Regions from separate parts of the Photobacterium sp. BZF1 genome, predicted to be linked through region 3. Evidence: predicted binding sites of a transcription regulator. Region 3 holds the regulator's gene; each other region holds the start of a gene.
The links. Region 3 encodes CRP, which controls carbon source genes, mostly activating them, when cyclic AMP is high. Its sites were predicted from a motif close to TGTGANNNNNNTCACA; they were not measured.
Positions count from the first base shown of each region.

Region 1 (4,217 bases), on a different contig from region 3:
TGCAGGTGCAGTTGCATCGGTGACCAAAACAAGTTTGTCGCCTTTCATGCGGTGGGCCATGCGAATGTTGGCATAATCGACATGGAAACCATCAGCAATCACACCGGTATAGACCTCAGGTGTGTCGTAGATAGCACCGACCATTCCCGGTTCGCGACCGGCAATTGGCGTCATCGCATTGAATAGGTGGGTAGCGAAAGTAATCCCTGAGGCAAAGCCTTTACGGGCTTCAACATAAGTCGCATTGGTGTGGCCAGCCGATACCACGATACCTGCTTCAACCAATTGCTCGATGTGGCTATGGTCGTTTTGTTCCGGAGCCAAAGTCACTTTGGTCACCACATCGGCATTTTCGCAGATGGTGTTAATCATCTCGTTGTCAGAGCGACGGATGTGGTCAACAGAGTGGATACCTTTTTTCATCACATTCAGGTAAGGACCTTCAAGGTGCAAACCTAGCGAGTGATTGTTGTATTGACTCTGGTAGTCACGCTCTGCAGCAATGGCCGCTTTCATATCTTCGTCTGAAGAGGTGATAAGCGTTGGTAGGAAACTGGTGCAACCTGATTTCAGGTTGGCACGGTGCATGGTGTGGATGGTATCGGCGTTGATTTCGTCATTGAGCATGACGCCACCACAACCATTCAGTTGTAGATCGATGAAGCCAGGGGTTAGGTTGGCACCATCAAGATCTCGGATTTCGATATCCGTAGGCAGTTCTGAAACAGGGCAGACAGCGTGAATGTTCACGCCGTCAATAATGACGGCGTGGTTATTCAGCACATCGCTACCGGTGAAAATACGGCAGTTGGTTAGCGCGTACATGAATAACTCCTTAATTACAGGTGCTTGATGTTTTCAGCTTCTAGCTCTTGAAAGTACTTAACAGTCTTCACTTTCAGCTCTTGTGTTGATGGCTCATCACACACAATCAGAGATTTAGGGTGAAGCTGAAGCGCTGATACAGTCCATAGGTGGTTCACTGAACCTTCAACCGCGGCTTGCAGGGCAAGTGCTTTGTTATGGCCTGTTACCAGGATCATGATTTCCGCTGAATCAAGTAGTGTACCGACACCGATGGTTAGCGCGTATTTAGGTACCTGGTTGATATCGCCATCGAAGAAACGAGAGTTCGCGATGCGGGTATCTTCAGTCAGCGTCTTGATACGGGTACGAGAGGCTAGCGAAGAAGCTGGCTCGTTGAATGCGATGTGGCCGTCGTTGCCCACGCCGCCCATAAATAGGTTGATTTTGCCGTATGACTTAATTTTATCTTCATAACGCTGGCACTCAGCATCAACATCTTCTGCATTACCATTCAGCAGGTTGATGTTTTCTTCTTGAATATCAACGTGATTGAAAAAGTTGTTGTACATGAAGCTGCGGTATGACTCAGGGTGGTCAGCCGGGATACCGATGTATTCGTCCATGTTGAAGGTAACAACATGCTTGAAACTTACTTCACCTGCTTGATAAAGCTCAATTAGGCGCTTGTAAGTTGATAGCGGGGTGCCACCTGTTGGTAGGCCCAAGACAAAAGGACGTTCCGCTGTTGGCTCAAATTTGTTAATACGATCAGCAATATAGCGAGCTGACCACAAACCTACATCTTTAGCTTCATTCAGTGGGATTAGTCTCACAGTGACACCTCATTCCAAAATTAATTTACAGTTAAATCATAGCGTGATATCGCATTTGTTTTGCATGATAAAATAAGTTTTATGATCGAGCTAGCAAAATCGCCTGCCAAATGCTCTTACTGGTGACTGAGATCACAAATGATGACGTTTTAATTTGCGGGGCGAAATAAAATTCTTAAACTGCAAGTAACTTAATCGGGTAACTAAAATAAGTTATCCAACACCGAATCTAAGAAAACCATAGGGGGAACTAAGGGTGAACATTCTTGGATATTTTCAAAAAGTAGGTAAAGCACTGATGGTGCCGGTCGCCACGCTACCTGCAGCTGCAATTCTAATGGGTATTGGTTACTGGATTGATCCAAATGGCTGGGGTGCAAACAGTGCACTTGCTGCCTTCTTGATCAAAGCAGGTGCCGCAATCATCGATAACATGTCAGTACTGTTTGCAGTGGGTGTTGCTTACGGTATGTCAAAAGACAAGGACGGTGCAGCAGCACTATCTGGTTTCGTTGGTTTCCTCGTTGTTACTACTCTACTTTCTCCGGGCGCCGTTGCTCAGATTCAAGGTATTGACGCAAGCGCAGTACCAGCGGCCTTCGGTAAGATCAACAACCAGTTCGTAGGTATCCTAGTAGGTATCGTATCGGCTGAGATCTACAACCGCTTCTCACATGTTGAGCTGCACAAAGCGCTAGCATTCTTCTCTGGTAAGCGTCTTGTACCTATCTTGACTTCTTTTGCTGGTATCTTCATTGCATTCGTACTGATGTACGTGTGGCCTACAGTATACGGTGGCCTAGTATCATTCGGTGAAGGCATCCAAGGTATGGGTGAGCTAGGTGCTGGTATCTACGCATTCTTCAACCGTCTACTAATCCCAGTGGGTCTACACCACGCACTGAACTCTGTATTCTGGTTCGATGTAGCGGGCATTAACGACATCCCTAACTTCCTAGGCGGCGCGAAGTCAATTGCTGAAGGCGTAGCGACTCCAGGTGTAACAGGTATGTACCAGGCTGGTTTCTTCCCAATCATGATGTTTGGTCTACCAGGTGCAGCTCTAGCTATCTACCACACTGCTAAAGCGAAGAACAAAGAGAAAGTTGCTTCTATCATGATTGCAGCGGGTTTCGCATCATTCTTCACCGGTGTCACTGAGCCGCTAGAATTCTCATTCATGTTCCTAGCACCAGGCCTATACGTTCTTCACGCATTCCTAGCGGGTATCTCTGTATACATCGCGGCTTCAATGCAGTGGATTGCAGGTTTCGGCTTCTCTGCAGGTCTAGTTGATATGATTCTATCAACGCGTAACCCACTAGCAGTAAGCTGGTACATGCTGATTGTTCAGGGTCTAGTATTCTTCGGCCTTTACTACGCAATCTTCCGTACGGTTATCGTTAAGTTCAACCTGAAGACTCCTGGCCGTGAAGATGACGACGAAACAGCTTCTGACGCGACAGGCTCTCAGGAAACTGGCGAGCTAGCTAAGCAGTACATCGTTGCACTAGGTGGTGTATCTAACCTGGAAAACATCGATGCATGTATCACTCGTCTACGTCTAACTCTGAAAGACAGCAGCCTTGCTGATGAGAAGACGCTGAAAGCACTAGGTGCTATGGGTGTGGTTAAGCTAGGTTCAAACAACCTACAGGTTATCCTTGGCCCACTAGCTGAAATCGTGGCTGGCGAAATGAAGAAAGTATCGCCAAACGAAGACCTATCAGCGGTAAAACTGCCTTAATGGCTTAGCCCTAAGTCATCGTTAACGAACCTATCGGCCTCCGTTTGGAGGCCGATTTTTATGAAGCCCCGTTAAGTAGCGGGGTTTTTTTATTCATATCGACAAACAATGTACACTATTTGTTGAGTCGGCCCCTATATTTATGGATCATAGGGGACTTAAAAATCCTGTAAGCACACGAGGTGTAATTGATGAGTGAATCTGAAGCTCGTCCAACTAACTTTATCCGCCAGATCATTGATGCGGATTTAGCAAGTGGCAAACATACAAGCGTACATACCCGATTCCCGCCGGAGCCGAATGGCTACCTGCATATCGGCCATGCGAAATCTATTTGTTTGAACTTCGGTATTGCTCAGGACTATCAGGGCCAATGTAATCTTCGTTTCGATGATACTAACCCTGAGAAAGAAGACATCGAATACGTTGAGTCTATTAAGAACGATGTTAACTGGTTGGGCTTTGAGTGGAGCGGTGAGATTTGTTACTCGTCGAACTACTTCGATAAGCTGTACGGGTTTGCTATTGAATTGATTAATAAAGGCTTAGCGTACGTTGATGAGCTAAGTCCAGAGCAAATGCGCGAATACCGTGGCACCCTTACCGAAGCCGGTAAGCACAGCCCATACCGTGATCGCAGCGTAGAAGAGAACCTTGAGCTGTTCGAAAAAATGAAGAGCGGCGAAATCGAAGAAGGCAAGATGAGCCTTCGCGCGAAGATCGACATGGCTTCACCATTTATGGTATTGCGTGATCCAGTGATCTACCGCGTACGCTTCGCAACTCACCATCAGACTGGTGACAAGTGGTGCATCTACCCGATGTATGAC
Region 1 covers NZ_JACSOF010000143.1:5,365-9,581, forward strand. Annotated here, with positions in the region: gene nagA (N-acetylglucosamine-6-phosphate deacetylase) at 1-825, opposite strand, end outside; gene nagB (glucosamine-6-phosphate deaminase) at 840-1,640, opposite strand; gene nagE (N-acetylglucosamine-specific PTS transporter subunit IIBC) at 1,897-3,387, shown strand; gene glnS (glutamine--tRNA ligase) at 3,579-4,217, shown strand, end outside.
Region 1: the regulator CRP is predicted to act here: its motif matches at 1,762-1,777, upstream of nagE (N-acetylglucosamine-specific PTS transporter subunit IIBC).

Region 2 (4,217 bases), on a different contig from region 3:
GACTTGTCACCGTCGCGTAGCTCAAGAGCTTCACGAGAACCAGTTGATGCACCAGATGGTGCAGCAGCCATACCTACGAAACCGCCTTCTAGGTGAACTTCAGCTTCTACAGTTGGGTTACCACGTGAGTCAATGATTTCACGACCTAGAACTTTAACGATCTTAGACATTGTGTTTCCTCTTGCTTTATCTTCAAATTAAAAGCTAAAAAAATAGCTGCAGCCATCACTGCCACAGCTATCCGTAATCCTTACTTGTTAAGCTCACCACGCTGGTTTGCACCAGCCGCTTTCACGAAGCCTTCAAATAGAGGGTGGCCATCGCGAGGCGTTGAGGTGAACTCAGGGTGGAACTGAGCAGCCACAAACCATGGGTGGTTCGGGATCTCAATGATTTCCACCAATTTCTTGTCTGCAGACAGACCAGAAATCTTAAGACCTGCTTTCTCTAGTTGAGGAAGTAGGTTGTTGTTTACTTCGTAGCGGTGACGGTGACGCTCGTGAATTGTTGGGTTACCGTATAGCTCACGCGCTTTAGAACCTTCAGCTAAGTGACATAGCTGAGAGCCCAGGCGCATAGTACCGCCAAGGTCAGACTTCTCGGTACGCTCTTCAACGTTACCTTCGCCATCAACCCACTCAGTGATCAGGCCAACAACAGGGTTCTTGGTGTCAGCATTGAACTCAGTAGAGTGAGCGCCTTCAAGGCCAGCGACATTTCGAGCAAACTCGATCAGTGCAACCTGCATACCTAGGCAGATGCCAAGGTAAGGGATTTTGTTTTCACGGGCGTACTGTGCAGTTAGGATCTTACCTTCTACACCACGGCCGCCGAAACCACCAGGAACCAAGATAGCGTCAAGGCCTTGTAGGGCTTCCTCGCCTTTGCTCTCAACATCTTGAGAGTCAACATACTTGATCTTCACAGACAGGCGGTTCTTCAGGCCTGCATGCTTAAGCGCCTCGTTCACTGACTTGTACGCGTCTGGTAGTTCGATGTACTTACCCACCATACCGATAACGACTTCGGCAGTTGGGTTCGCTTCTTCGTAGATCACTTGTTCCCACTCAGAAAGATCAGCTTCCGGCGCAGTAATGCCGAAACGCTGACATACCAAGTCGTCAAGACCCTGAGCCTTGATAAGCTGTGGGATCTTGTAGATAGAATCTACGTCTTTCATTGAGATAACTGCTTTTTCCTGAACATTACAGAACAGTGCAATCTTGGCACGCTCGTTAGCAGGGATCATACGGTCAGAACGACATACAAGGATGTCTGGCTGAATACCGATAGAAAGCAGTTCTTTCACAGAATGCTGGGTTGGCTTAGTTTTCACTTCACCAGCCGCTGCCAGGTATGGTACTAGCGTCAGGTGCATGAACATTGCGCGCTCGCGGCCCAGTTCAACAGCTAGCTGACGGATAGCTTCCATAAATGGTAGAGATTCGATATCACCTACTGTGCCGCCCACTTCGACGATAGCAACGTCGTGGCCTTCTGCACCAGCAATAACACGCTCTTTGATGGCGTTGGTGATGTGTGGGATAACCTGAATCGTTGCACCTAGGTAGTCACCACGACGCTCTTTACGCAGTACATCAGCGTAAACGCGGCCCGCAGTGAAGTTGTTGCGCTTAGTCATCTTGGTACGGATGAAACGCTCATAGTGACCTAGGTCAAGGTCAGTCTCTGCACCGTCTTCCGTTACGAATACTTCACCATGTTGAATTGGGCTCATTGTGCCTGGGTCAACGTTGATGTAAGGGTCTAGTTTCATCATGGTCACTTTCAGACCACGTGCTTCTAGAATAGCCGCCAGCGATGCTGCAGCAATACCTTTACCTAGTGAGGATACGACCCCGCCCGTAACAAAAATGTAATTCGTTGTCATGTTTTACCTGGAAGATTGGTATAGAGGATATAAAAAGTATCTGGACGGGAAATTAGTATACCAGACACACTTTATTGCCACAACGTGAAAACTATCACAGCACGTTTGGTTTTTTTTTGTTTCAAATCAATTCTACTAAACTGGGTGACTATTGATTGTCCACTCAATGCTGCCATTGGTCACCATCAAGCCACCCCGCTCAATATTACTTCTGCTCACGCTGTTTCACTTCGTCCCAGATAGCATCGAGATAATCGAGCGAGCAATCGTCAAGGCGCTTCCCTCTTTCTAGCACAGTTTTCTCCACTTCGCGAAACCGGCGCTCGAATTTTTGGTTGGCTCGCGCTAAGGCCACTTCCGGTTTGACCTTTACATGACGGCTGAAATTGGCGACAGCAAACAGCAGATCACCCATTTCTTCTTCGATTTTACCCTGATCGGGTGACACCTGGATGACTTCTTCCATCACCTCTTCGATCTCTTCCTGGACCTTACCGACCACCGGGCCCAAGGTGTCCCAGTCAAAGCCATGCTTAGCACAACGCTTTTGAATTTTATCAGCGCGGATCAAAGCTGGCATTGCACGGGGGATATTCGCAAGGATACTCTCATCACAGCCCTTGCTCGAACGCTCCTTGGCTTTCTCCGCTTCCCAGTTGGCGTTGATGTCGGCCTCACTGGCAAACTTGGTATCCGCAAAGACATGGGGATGCCGGCGGGTCAGCTTTTCATTGATCCCTTCCACTACATCATCAAAGTCAAACAGCCCTTGCTCCTTGCCCAGCTGGCTGTAGAAAATCACCTGGAACAGCAAATCACCCAGCTCTTCCCGGACATCATCCCAATTCTGCTGCTCAATCGCATCAGCCACTTCATAGGCTTCTTCCAGGGTATGCGGCACAATCGTGGCAAAGGTCTGCTTCAAATCCCACGGGCAGCCATTTTGCGGGTCACGTAGCTTGGCCATGATCGCTACCAATTGTTCGATAGGGCGCTGTGTTTTACTCATTGGATTATTCTCTGTCTGCAAAAGAAAAAGCGGCAGCCTCGGCTCCCGCTTTTGTCATTAATCATAATACCGTTTAGTGTAGCCTTTTCGCTTCAGCAACGTCTCTCACTTGCTCGATACGCTTGAGTACCCGGCTCAGTACTTCCAGATCGGTCAGCTCGATATCAAAGTCCATGATCGACATCTGCTTCTTGTAGTCGACCCGGCTCTTCATGCCCGCCACTTTGACCTTCTCGTTGGCCAAGGTATTGGTCAGCTCTTTGAGCAGACCGTTACGCTCTGCCGCCGTGACCCTTACCGTGATGTGGTAATTGCCAACAAAGCCGCCGCCCCATACCGTATCGATAATACGCTCCGGCGCGACATGGCGCAGTTCTTCAAGCTGCTCACAGTCACTGCGGTGAACCGAAATCCCCCGCCCCTGCGTCACGAAGCCCTGAATGTCATCACCTGGAATTGGCTGGCAACAACGGGCAAGGTGGGTCATCAGGTTATCGACCCCTTCCACCACCACAGCATCTCGCTGCGGTTTTTTGGTTGTTGCCGTCTTACTGCTGGCCTCAGTCAGCTTCTCAAGCAACTGCTGGTCTTCTTCCTCGGCAGTCGGCTTGTTGACCAGGGCATTGATGTGGTTGATAACCTGGTTGATACGCAAGTCACCACTTCCGATACCGGCAAAAAGCTCATCAGCCGAATTGACGTTGAAGCGCTTGAGCGCATAGGCCTCGGCATCTTTCATGGTGGCGCCGATCTTGACCAGTTCGATTTCCAAGATCTCACGGCCTGCCAAGATGTTCTTGTCGCGGTCCTGCTTACGGAACCAAGCATGGACCTTCGAACGGGCGCGGCTAGAGTTCACAAACCCAAGGTTCGGGTTCAACCAGTCACGCGACGGGTTCGGCTCTTTCTGGGTGATGATCTCGACCTGGTCACCCATCTGCAAATTGTAAGTGAATGGCACAATGCGCCCTTCGACCTTGGCACCAATACAGCGGTGGCCAACTTCAGAGTGGATGTGGTAAGCGAAATCCAACGGCGTGGCATCAAGCGGCAAGTCGACCACATCGCCTTTTGGGGTAAAGGCATAGACTCGGTCGTCAAAGACCTGGCTACGCAGCTCTTCGAGCATCTCGCCCGAGTCGGACATCTCTTCCTGCCAAGCCAATAGCTTACGCAGCCAGTTGATTTTCTCGTCGTAAGATGACTTGGCACCGCCAGACGATGACCCACTTTCCTTGTACTTCCAGTGGGCCGCAACCCCCAGCTCCGACTCCTCGTGCATCTGCTTGGTACGGATCTGGATCTCTATTGTCTTGC
Region 2 covers NZ_JACSOF010000011.1:29,568-33,784, reverse strand. Annotated here, with positions in the region: gene eno (phosphopyruvate hydratase) at 1-170, opposite strand, end outside; gene BIZ37_RS03885 (CTP synthase) at 251-1,891, opposite strand; gene mazG (nucleoside triphosphate pyrophosphohydrolase) at 2,097-2,900, opposite strand; gene relA (GTP diphosphokinase) at 2,974-4,217, opposite strand, start outside.
Region 2: the regulator CRP is predicted to act here: its motif matches at 1,975-1,990, upstream of BIZ37_RS03885 (CTP synthase).

Region 3 (4,217 bases):
CCAGGCTGTACTTCGCCACCGTCCATTGGGGGTAATGGCAGTCTTTGGCCCCTATAATTTCCCGGGCCATTTGCCCAACGGCCATATCGTCCCGGCATTGCTGGCCGGTAACACCGTGGTGTTCAAGCCGTCGGATTTGACCCCTAAAGTGGCGGAAGAGACCATGAAGTTGTGGCAGCAGGCAGGTTTGCCTGATGGCGTCATCAACTTGGTGCAGGGGGCGCGCGCTACCGGTGAAGCGTTGGCAGGGGCCAAAGGCATTGATGGTTTGCTGTTTACCGGCAGTGCCAATACCGGTCACTTGCTCCACCGCCAGTTTGCCGGGCAACCGGGCAAGATGCTGGCGCTTGAGATGGGTGGCAATAATCCAATGGTGATCTCCCGTCACTATGGCGAGTTGGATGCTACTGTCTACACTATTATTCAGTCTGCCTTCATTAGTGCTGGCCAGCGCTGTACCTGCGCCCGCCGTCTCTACTTGCCACATGGTGAGGAAGGGGATCGTATCTTGGCGCGTTTGCTGGAACTGACCCGCCAGATCCGAGTGGGTGGTCAGTTTGATGAACCGGCCCCATTTATGGGGGCACAAGTCTCGGTCCAGGCTGCTGATAACATTATGCAGGCCCAGTCGCAGTTGCTTGAGTTAGGTGGTGAGGCACTATTGCCTGCAACCCGTGGCCAAGGGGCGATTGTGACCCCAGGGATCATCGATGTCAGCCAGATCGCTGAGTTGCCGGATGAGGAATACTTTGGTCCTTTGCTGCAGGTTGCCCGTTATCATGAGCTGGATGATGCGGTGGAGAAAGCCAATGATACCCGCTATGGGTTGTCTGCCGGTTTGGTTTCAACCGATGATAGCGAGTGGCAATACTTTATCGAGCATATCCGTGCCGGGATTGTGAACCGCAACCGCCAGTTAACCGGGGCCAGTGGTGATGCGCCATTTGGCGGACCGGGAGCATCTGGCAACTTACGGCCAAGCGCCTATTACGCGGCAGACTACTGTGCGTACCCGATGGCATCGATGGAAGGTGAGCAGACTGAGTTACCTGCCCAGTTATCACCGGGCATCACGCTTTGATGGCCGTCAATCATTCACCAGCCAAAGAGGATAGCGAGCACATGGAAAGGGTAGAGCAACTATTTTCCGGGTTGTGGCAGGATTATATCCAGCGCCTGTGCCCGTCAGCGGCCCAGGTACATGATCTGCTGACCGAAGAAGAGCCGCTGCTCAATGACCATATTGCGCTGCGGACGTTTAATTTGCCAATGGTCGGCCTCGACCGTTTGGCAGCCCCGTTCATCGCGATTGGCTACAAGCCTTGCGGCCGCTACAAGTTCGAGGCCAAGAAACTGTATGCCGAACACTTCGAGCACCCCAACCCGTTAGCTCCTAAAGTGTTTATCAGTGAATTGATGGTCGGGCAGTTCAGTTCTTTGCTGCAGCAAACGGTCAGGGATCTGGTTAACCAGGTCCCCGAGCAAGCGATGCATGATCCGGCCTTCCTCTATGGCGGGCGGTTATGGGATTTGGACTACGCGACCTATGAACTGTTGGCAGCAGAGAGCGAGTATGCCGGCTGGTTAGCTGCCCATGGCTTCGGCGCCAACCACTTTACAGTGAGCATTAACCAGCTTGAGCAATTTACCGAAGTTGCCGAGGTCAATCACCTGCTGCGCCATAACGGCTTCGAGATTAACAGCGGCGGTGGTGAGGTCAAAGGTAGCCCCGAGGTGATGCTTGAGCAGTCGTCGACCATGGCCGACAGGGTGGAAGTAGGCTTTACCGATGGTGTCTATACCATTCCCGGTGGCTTCTATGAGTTTGCCAAGCGCTACCCGAAAGAAGACGGTGAGCTATATACCGGCTTTGTCGAAGCATCGGCAGACAAGATCTTCGAAAGTACCGACGCCAGTTAGCCACTCTTTTACCGGTTCGGTTTTTCACTGGGAACAAAAAGGCCGACGGCAACCATTGCCATCGGCCTTTTTAATATTTGGTCCCCATAGGCCTGAACTTAACGGTTTTAATGCTTGAGGCTGTCGAGCGGGTAGCCCAAATGGGATTCCGGCGTGTGGCGCTTCACCTTTTCGTGCTGTTCAAGGTAATGGCGACTGTCACTGAACCCGGTCATTTCAATAGTATCGGGCAGGGGCGAAATAACGCCGCGATGTAAGTGGTGGGTGCTATGCGGTGAAAAGCGTTCGATGTCCATACCGGTATTCCATTACAGGTGATGAGGTTGATATGCACAATGTAGCACCAAGCGAGCCAGATACAAGCATAAAAACAGTGATGCGGTAGACAGTAATGCCCTGAAAGCATGAAATGGGAGCGCTGCGGGTAATAAAAAAGCCGCACAGGGCGGCTTTTAGATATTGGTGTGTATTACGGAGAGCTAACGGCTTAGCGCGTACCGTAAACAACAATTGTTTTGCCGTGGGCAGAAATCAGGTTCTGCTCTTCCAGCATCTTCAAGATACGACCTACAGTCTCACGGGAACAGCCAACGATTTGGCCGATTTCCTGACGAGTGATCTTGATTTGCATACCGTCTGGGTGGGTCATTGCATCTGGCTGCTTAGCCAGATTCAATAGAGTCTGTGCGATACGGCCTGTTACGTCCAGAAATGCCAAGTCACCAACTTTCTGGCTTGTCACCTGTAGGCGGCTAGCCATTTGCGCAGATAGGCGCATTAGGATGTCTGGGTTTACCTGGATAAGCTGGCGGAATTTCTTGAAAGAAATTTCTGCGACTTCGCAAGGGGTCTTAGCACGAACCCAAGCGGTACGCTCTTGGCCTTCTTCGAATAGGCCTAATTCACCGATGAAGTCACCTTGGTTTAGGTAAGACAGGATCATTTCCTTACCTTCTTCATCCTTGATCAGGACCGCAACAGAACCTTTGACGATGTAGTAGAGCGTCTCTGCTTTTTCACCCGCGTGGATCAAAGTACTCTTTGAAGGGTATTTATGAATGTGGCAATGGGAAAGAAACCACTCTAGAGTTGGATCTGTTTGAGGTTTACCTGGAACCATATTACTAACTTCCTCTGCGTTTGTTGCCCAACAACGACGTCCTTCAAAATGCGGCTGGGCCTAACCATAATTAGTTCGTCGTTTAGGATATTCAGTCAACCGCTGGGCTGCAAGCTCACGTGAATAATTAGTTCAGATTTTATCTTTTTTCGGCGCGCTTTTCTTGATATTGATCTATGTGAAAAGGCCATTTTGTAGTCATAAGTGTGCACATGATCACACAGTTGCTAACAAGTGCCGAAACCCCGTAAAAGTTGTAAGGAGAAAGCAATGCAATCACGAGTGAAATGGGTCGAAAATATGACCTTTCTTGGACAGTCAAATTCCGGTCATAGCGTGGTGATGGACGGGAATGGTGGCGAAAAAGCGCCAAGCCCAATGGAACTGGTTTTGATGGCTGCGGGTGGATGTAGCTCGGTGGATGTGGTTGACGGACTCAAGTCAGCAGGCCAGAAAATTACTGGTTGTGAAGCGCAAATCAACTCGGTGCGCCGTGAGCAGGCCCCGCGTATTTTCACTACGGCCAACCTGCACTTTGTGGTCACGGGGATGGGTCTGGATGAAGTCATCGTAGCCAAGACGGTTGCCGACTCGCTTGAGAAATACTGCTCGGTATGCCTGATGCTGGGTGAAGGCGTCGAGATGACCCACTCGTACGAGGTGGTGGAAGAGTAATTCGGCGGCAAAAGATGGCGATGGGCCAGAGGCAATGGGAAAATCACGCCTATCGCCTATCGCCTATCGCCTATCGCCTATCGCCTATCGCCGGCGCTCTTACCCAATCTTTCCTGTATCAATCAGCTGCTGGATCAGCGGCCGCATAATCAACTCCATCGCAAAGCTCATTTTGCCGCCGGGCACCACGAGGGTGTTATGGCGCGACATGAATGACCCTTGGATCATTGACAGCAGGTAAGGGAAGTCGACATTTTTGATGCCTCGGAAACGGATCACCACGAAACTTTCATCCAGGCTAGGGATGGCCTTGGCACTGAATGGGTTCGAGGTATCGACCGTCGGGACCCGCTGGAAGTTGATATGGGTGCGGGAGAATTGCGGGGTAATGTAGTTGAGGTAATCGTCCATCGAGCGCACGATTGACTCCATTACGGCTTCGCGGGAGTGACCACGATCCCGAGTATCTCTGACGATCTTCTGGATCCATTCGAGGTTGACA
Region 3 covers NZ_JACSOF010000050.1:20,248-24,464, forward strand. Annotated here, with positions in the region: gene astD (succinylglutamate-semialdehyde dehydrogenase) at 1-1,081, shown strand, start outside; gene BIZ37_RS13015 (DUF1338 domain-containing protein) at 1,123-1,920, shown strand; gene BIZ37_RS13020 (hypothetical protein) at 2,028-2,216, opposite strand; gene crp (cAMP-activated global transcriptional regulator CRP) at 2,408-3,040, opposite strand; gene BIZ37_RS13030 (OsmC family protein) at 3,311-3,715, shown strand; gene BIZ37_RS13035 (phosphoribulokinase) at 3,815-4,217, opposite strand, start outside.

Region 4 (4,217 bases), on a different contig from region 3:
CAGTGATTTGAATGGGCCTTTGTCTTCAAATTTGCTAGTGCCGTTGTAAGCATGGTACTGCCAGTCTGACTGAGCGATGCCTAAGTCAAGGTCGCCTGCACGGATGGTGTTGATGTTGTAGATGGAGCCGCCTGTTGATTCAACCGAGCATCTTACTCCATGCTTATTTCTGTCCTTATTGACCAGTCGGCATATTGCACCGCCTGTTGGGTAGTAGACGCCCGTCACCCCACCTGTGCCGATAGTGACAAATGATTGCGCTTGTAACAAAGAAGAGAGTGATAGCAGGGTGCCACCAATAAACGAGAAAGCTAAAGCACGCCAAGACATTCCGTAAACCTCACATCTATTTGGTTAGGGTGAGTGTAGACGGGGATGAAGTGAGAATTGTCGTGCGAATAAGACAATCCCCGATAGCTTAGCGTTAGAAAGCCTTTCGGGGATAGGGTTTGAAGAATAGGATGGTTTTAGGGCTGCCTAGTTTTGCGGTTTTAATTTTTTGCTACAGCCGCTTTCTTGTTTTCCCATTGGGTAATGAAAGCTACAGAGGCAATAATAATGGCGGCGCCCAACCACAACCTTCCAGGCGGTACCCAGCCAAATACCAACCAGCCACCAAGGACATTAAGCGGTAGTTTGGCATGATCAAATGGCTGAACAAAAGACGCATCAGCAACGGCATAGGCTTTGGCGATGGCCCATTGTGCTAAAGCTGTAAGTAAGCCTGCGCCACCGAGTAACAACCAGGTTAAACCTGTCTGCGGCAGAGTAAATTCGGGAACAGCAAGGAATAGGTTGTAAGGTGTGATAAGGATAAGTAGGTAAACCACAATCGTCGTTGGCGATTCACTGGCCGACATCTTTTTGACCATGAGTGAGTAGCAAGCCCAGAAAAACGCGGCTGCAACAGGCAGTAGCGTTGCCCAACTAAAACCGTCGGACCAAGGCTCTAGTATGATCATGGCACCGGTGAAACCGGCAAGTGTCGCCACCCAGCGAGCGGTCCCGACATTCTCTTTGAGGAATATGCCAGCACCAATAGTGGCAAATAGGGGCGATGTCATGAGTAGCGCAATACCTTGCCAGATAGGAACAGGGTAGGCCAATGCCCAAAGCCAAAGCTGAATACCAATTACAGCTAGGAATACGCGAAAGCAGTGTTGACCAAAATACTGGGTGCGCAATGCATTGCGAAGACCAAGGGTGCGTAGCCAGGGAAAGATGGCAACTAGTGCAATGAAATACTGGAACAGTGCGACAGTTGTTGATGGAATATGAAGGATCATACTCAGGTACTGTGCCAAGCTGTTTACGATGGCAAAAGCCAGGCCGGCAGTGATCATCCAGCTGGCACCTTGGATCGGGTTGTGTTGATGTGACATGCAATAATGATTGGTTGAGTTTATAACTTGAAAATCATACTCCTACCGGTAGCAAGAGAAAACCGCTTTGTAGAAGACAGCACTCAATAATGGCAAAAAACACATAAAAACAAAAAAACCGCCAGTTGGCGGTTTTTTAAATCAGCAAGCTTTACGCTGCAACATAAGACAGCGGGATATCTGGGTTCAGCGCTTCCAATGTGGTTTGCGTATCAGAAAGATGGCTGATGGTGCTGTCCGCTTTTTCTACCAGTGCTGCTTCTTCAATCTCAGCCAAAGGGTAACCAGCCATGTTCATGTTAATCAAAGCAACCTGCAAAGGAGGAAGGCTAGGGTTGAAAGCAGCGTTTTCAGCATACATGCCGATGAAGGTTTTACCGTCTTTGGCTTTCAGTGCTACACCGCTGAAGTTCTTGGTGTAAGGGGCATGGGCACGGTTTGCTGCTTGGCATGCAAGCTGCACCAGCTCTTCAGAAGCTTCGGTTTCGATACCGTTGTTAACTTTGGTAAGAAGTGCATCGGTAATGTTCAAATCGGCAGGACCAAAAGACTCTGGTAGGTATTCCTGCAATGATTTTGCCTCACGTTCAGGCAGTTGAACAACCAACTCTTTTGCAGTTGTTAGCTCATTCATGAACTGGCGACAGTGACCGCAAGGGCTGTAGTTAATAGTGATATCGGAAATACCGGTTTCGCCTTTCACCCAAGCGTGGCTGATGGCGGATTGTTCTGCGTGGACCGTTTGAGAAAGGCAAGCACCAACGAATTCCATGTTAGCACCGAAATAAAGCGTACCAGATTGACCACGTACAATTGCGCCAACATAGAAGTTAGAAATAGGTGCAAGAGAATAAGCAGCGGCAAGCGGAAGTAATGCAACACGCAATTCACTGTCAGTCATGTTGGTCTTCGACATTAACTGAGCAAACACCTCAGGACTTAAGGTGGCATCGAAATTCTCGGCTTCTAACACAGGTTTGATGGCAGAAGCTAGATCAGCGGGTAGAGCGCCTAAAGCATCCATTACTTTAGTGTGCATGAGTTTTCACTCCGTCTTGTGTATGGAAAAACATTGTAGGCTTGGTAATTGTATATTTGAGTGATCTTGATCACGTTTACCAATGTACCGTTGCATGTTTTGCATTAATGCGAGTCGGGTCACACAGGTTATAAAAAAATTATAGAATATTATCAGTGATTTAGTTTTGTATTCGATTACTAGCACAAGTTAGCTAAACACAGCAATGATGAGCGGAAACAATAAAGGTGCCAAAATTGAAGTGATTACCCCGCAAATGACCAGTGCCAGTGAACTAAATGCCCCTTCTTGGTAATTCTCTTCTGCCGCCTTTGCCGTACCCAAGGCATGGGAAACCGTCCCCATGGTTAAACCTTTGGCAATGGGAGCTTTAACACCGATGAGACGAAACAGGGGATAACCCAAGACCGCACCAAATAAGCCAGCAATTATAACCATAATAGCGGCAACAGAAGGCAGTCCGCCAACTTGCTCTGCAACGGCCATTGCAATGGGGGTTGTAACAGATTTCGGTAAGATAGAAGCCGTAAGTTGGGCATCTGCACCTAGAGCTAAGGCAATACCTGCTCCGGTAATCATCGAAAGTACACTACCAATCAAGCAAGCTGAGAAAATGACCTTCCACTTTTTGCGGATCTGGCTTAACTGTTCGTACAGCGGGAAAGCCAAAGCCACGACAGCGGGTTCTAACAGTGCGTTCAGCCACTTATTTTGCTCAAAATAGGTTTCGTACGGCACTTCGAGCCACATTAGCAGTGGAATAATGACAAGCAGACAGATAAGAAGCGGATTAACGATCGGATGCTGGATATGCTTGGAGATAAAACGAGCCGTATAGAAGACGACCAAGGTGGTCAGCAGCCAAATCATTGCTTTTCCTTATAGTGTGTTGCTAAGCCAATGACGACGAATACCACCACACTACTCCCGATAGTGCTAAGCAGAATGATAAGGGTGTTATTGGTAAGAAGATCGAGGTAGTTCATTAGGCCGATGCCGACAGGAACGAATAGCAGCGCCATATGACGGATAAGCAGGTGGCAGCCTTGCATGGCCCAGTGAGCAGGGATAAGCCCCATAGAGAGGGCGGTAAACAAAATCAGCATGCCAATGATGCTACCGGGGATAGCTAAACCTGTAAGGTGTTGAATGCCTTTGCCTAACATGAGGCAGGCAAAAATAATGAAGAAAGAACGTAGATATGCCATGAGCCCTTCAGGTGTGGGTGAAGAAACTCATTTATCATACAAAATAAACGTGATCTAAGCCACACTTAGTTGCTTTGGATTTTCCCAGTTATAAGTAACCCATAAAAGAGGCTGTAATGACTCCGAGCGCCATTAACGCCAACACACCGACAGAGATTTTGTGTACAACGCTGGTTTTGACGATTTCTTCAGTGGCAGAGCGAAATTCTTGGTCGTCTTGCTCCTGTATGGGGGGAGCCTCTGGTTCTTCTGTTTTTTCAGGCTCATGGACCAATCGACACATTTTTTCCGGCAATGGCACCCTGAAGCCATAGGGGGCAACCACTTCGATGTCGATTGCCATTTTACCGTGCTGGTCGAGTTTAGCCGCAAGAGGCTTAAGCACTGTGTTGAGATCGTAGTGATGGTTGCCGCTATCTTCATAAGGATCGAGTTGGCTGAATGTTTTGTTGTGCAGCTGCTCATGGCTGATCACCTCGCCAGCACAATAGCACAGCGCCTCGAGCAGACGAGATTCATGTAAGGTCAGTGGGGTTTCTGTCTTGTCGCGCCATACCAACAAGTGGACATCTGGCTCGAAGTCGACAT
Region 4 covers NZ_JACSOF010000099.1:13,284-17,500, reverse strand. Annotated here, with positions in the region: gene BIZ37_RS20125 (TAXI family TRAP transporter solute-binding subunit) at 1-330, opposite strand, end outside; gene BIZ37_RS20120 (DMT family transporter) at 492-1,382, opposite strand; gene cdd (cytidine deaminase) at 1,534-2,421, opposite strand; gene BIZ37_RS20110 (CidB/LrgB family autolysis modulator) at 2,611-3,291, opposite strand; gene BIZ37_RS20105 (CidA/LrgA family protein) at 3,288-3,629, opposite strand; gene BIZ37_RS20100 (hypothetical protein) at 3,718-4,217, opposite strand, start outside.
Region 4: the regulator CRP is predicted to act here: its motif matches at 2,530-2,545, upstream of cdd (cytidine deaminase).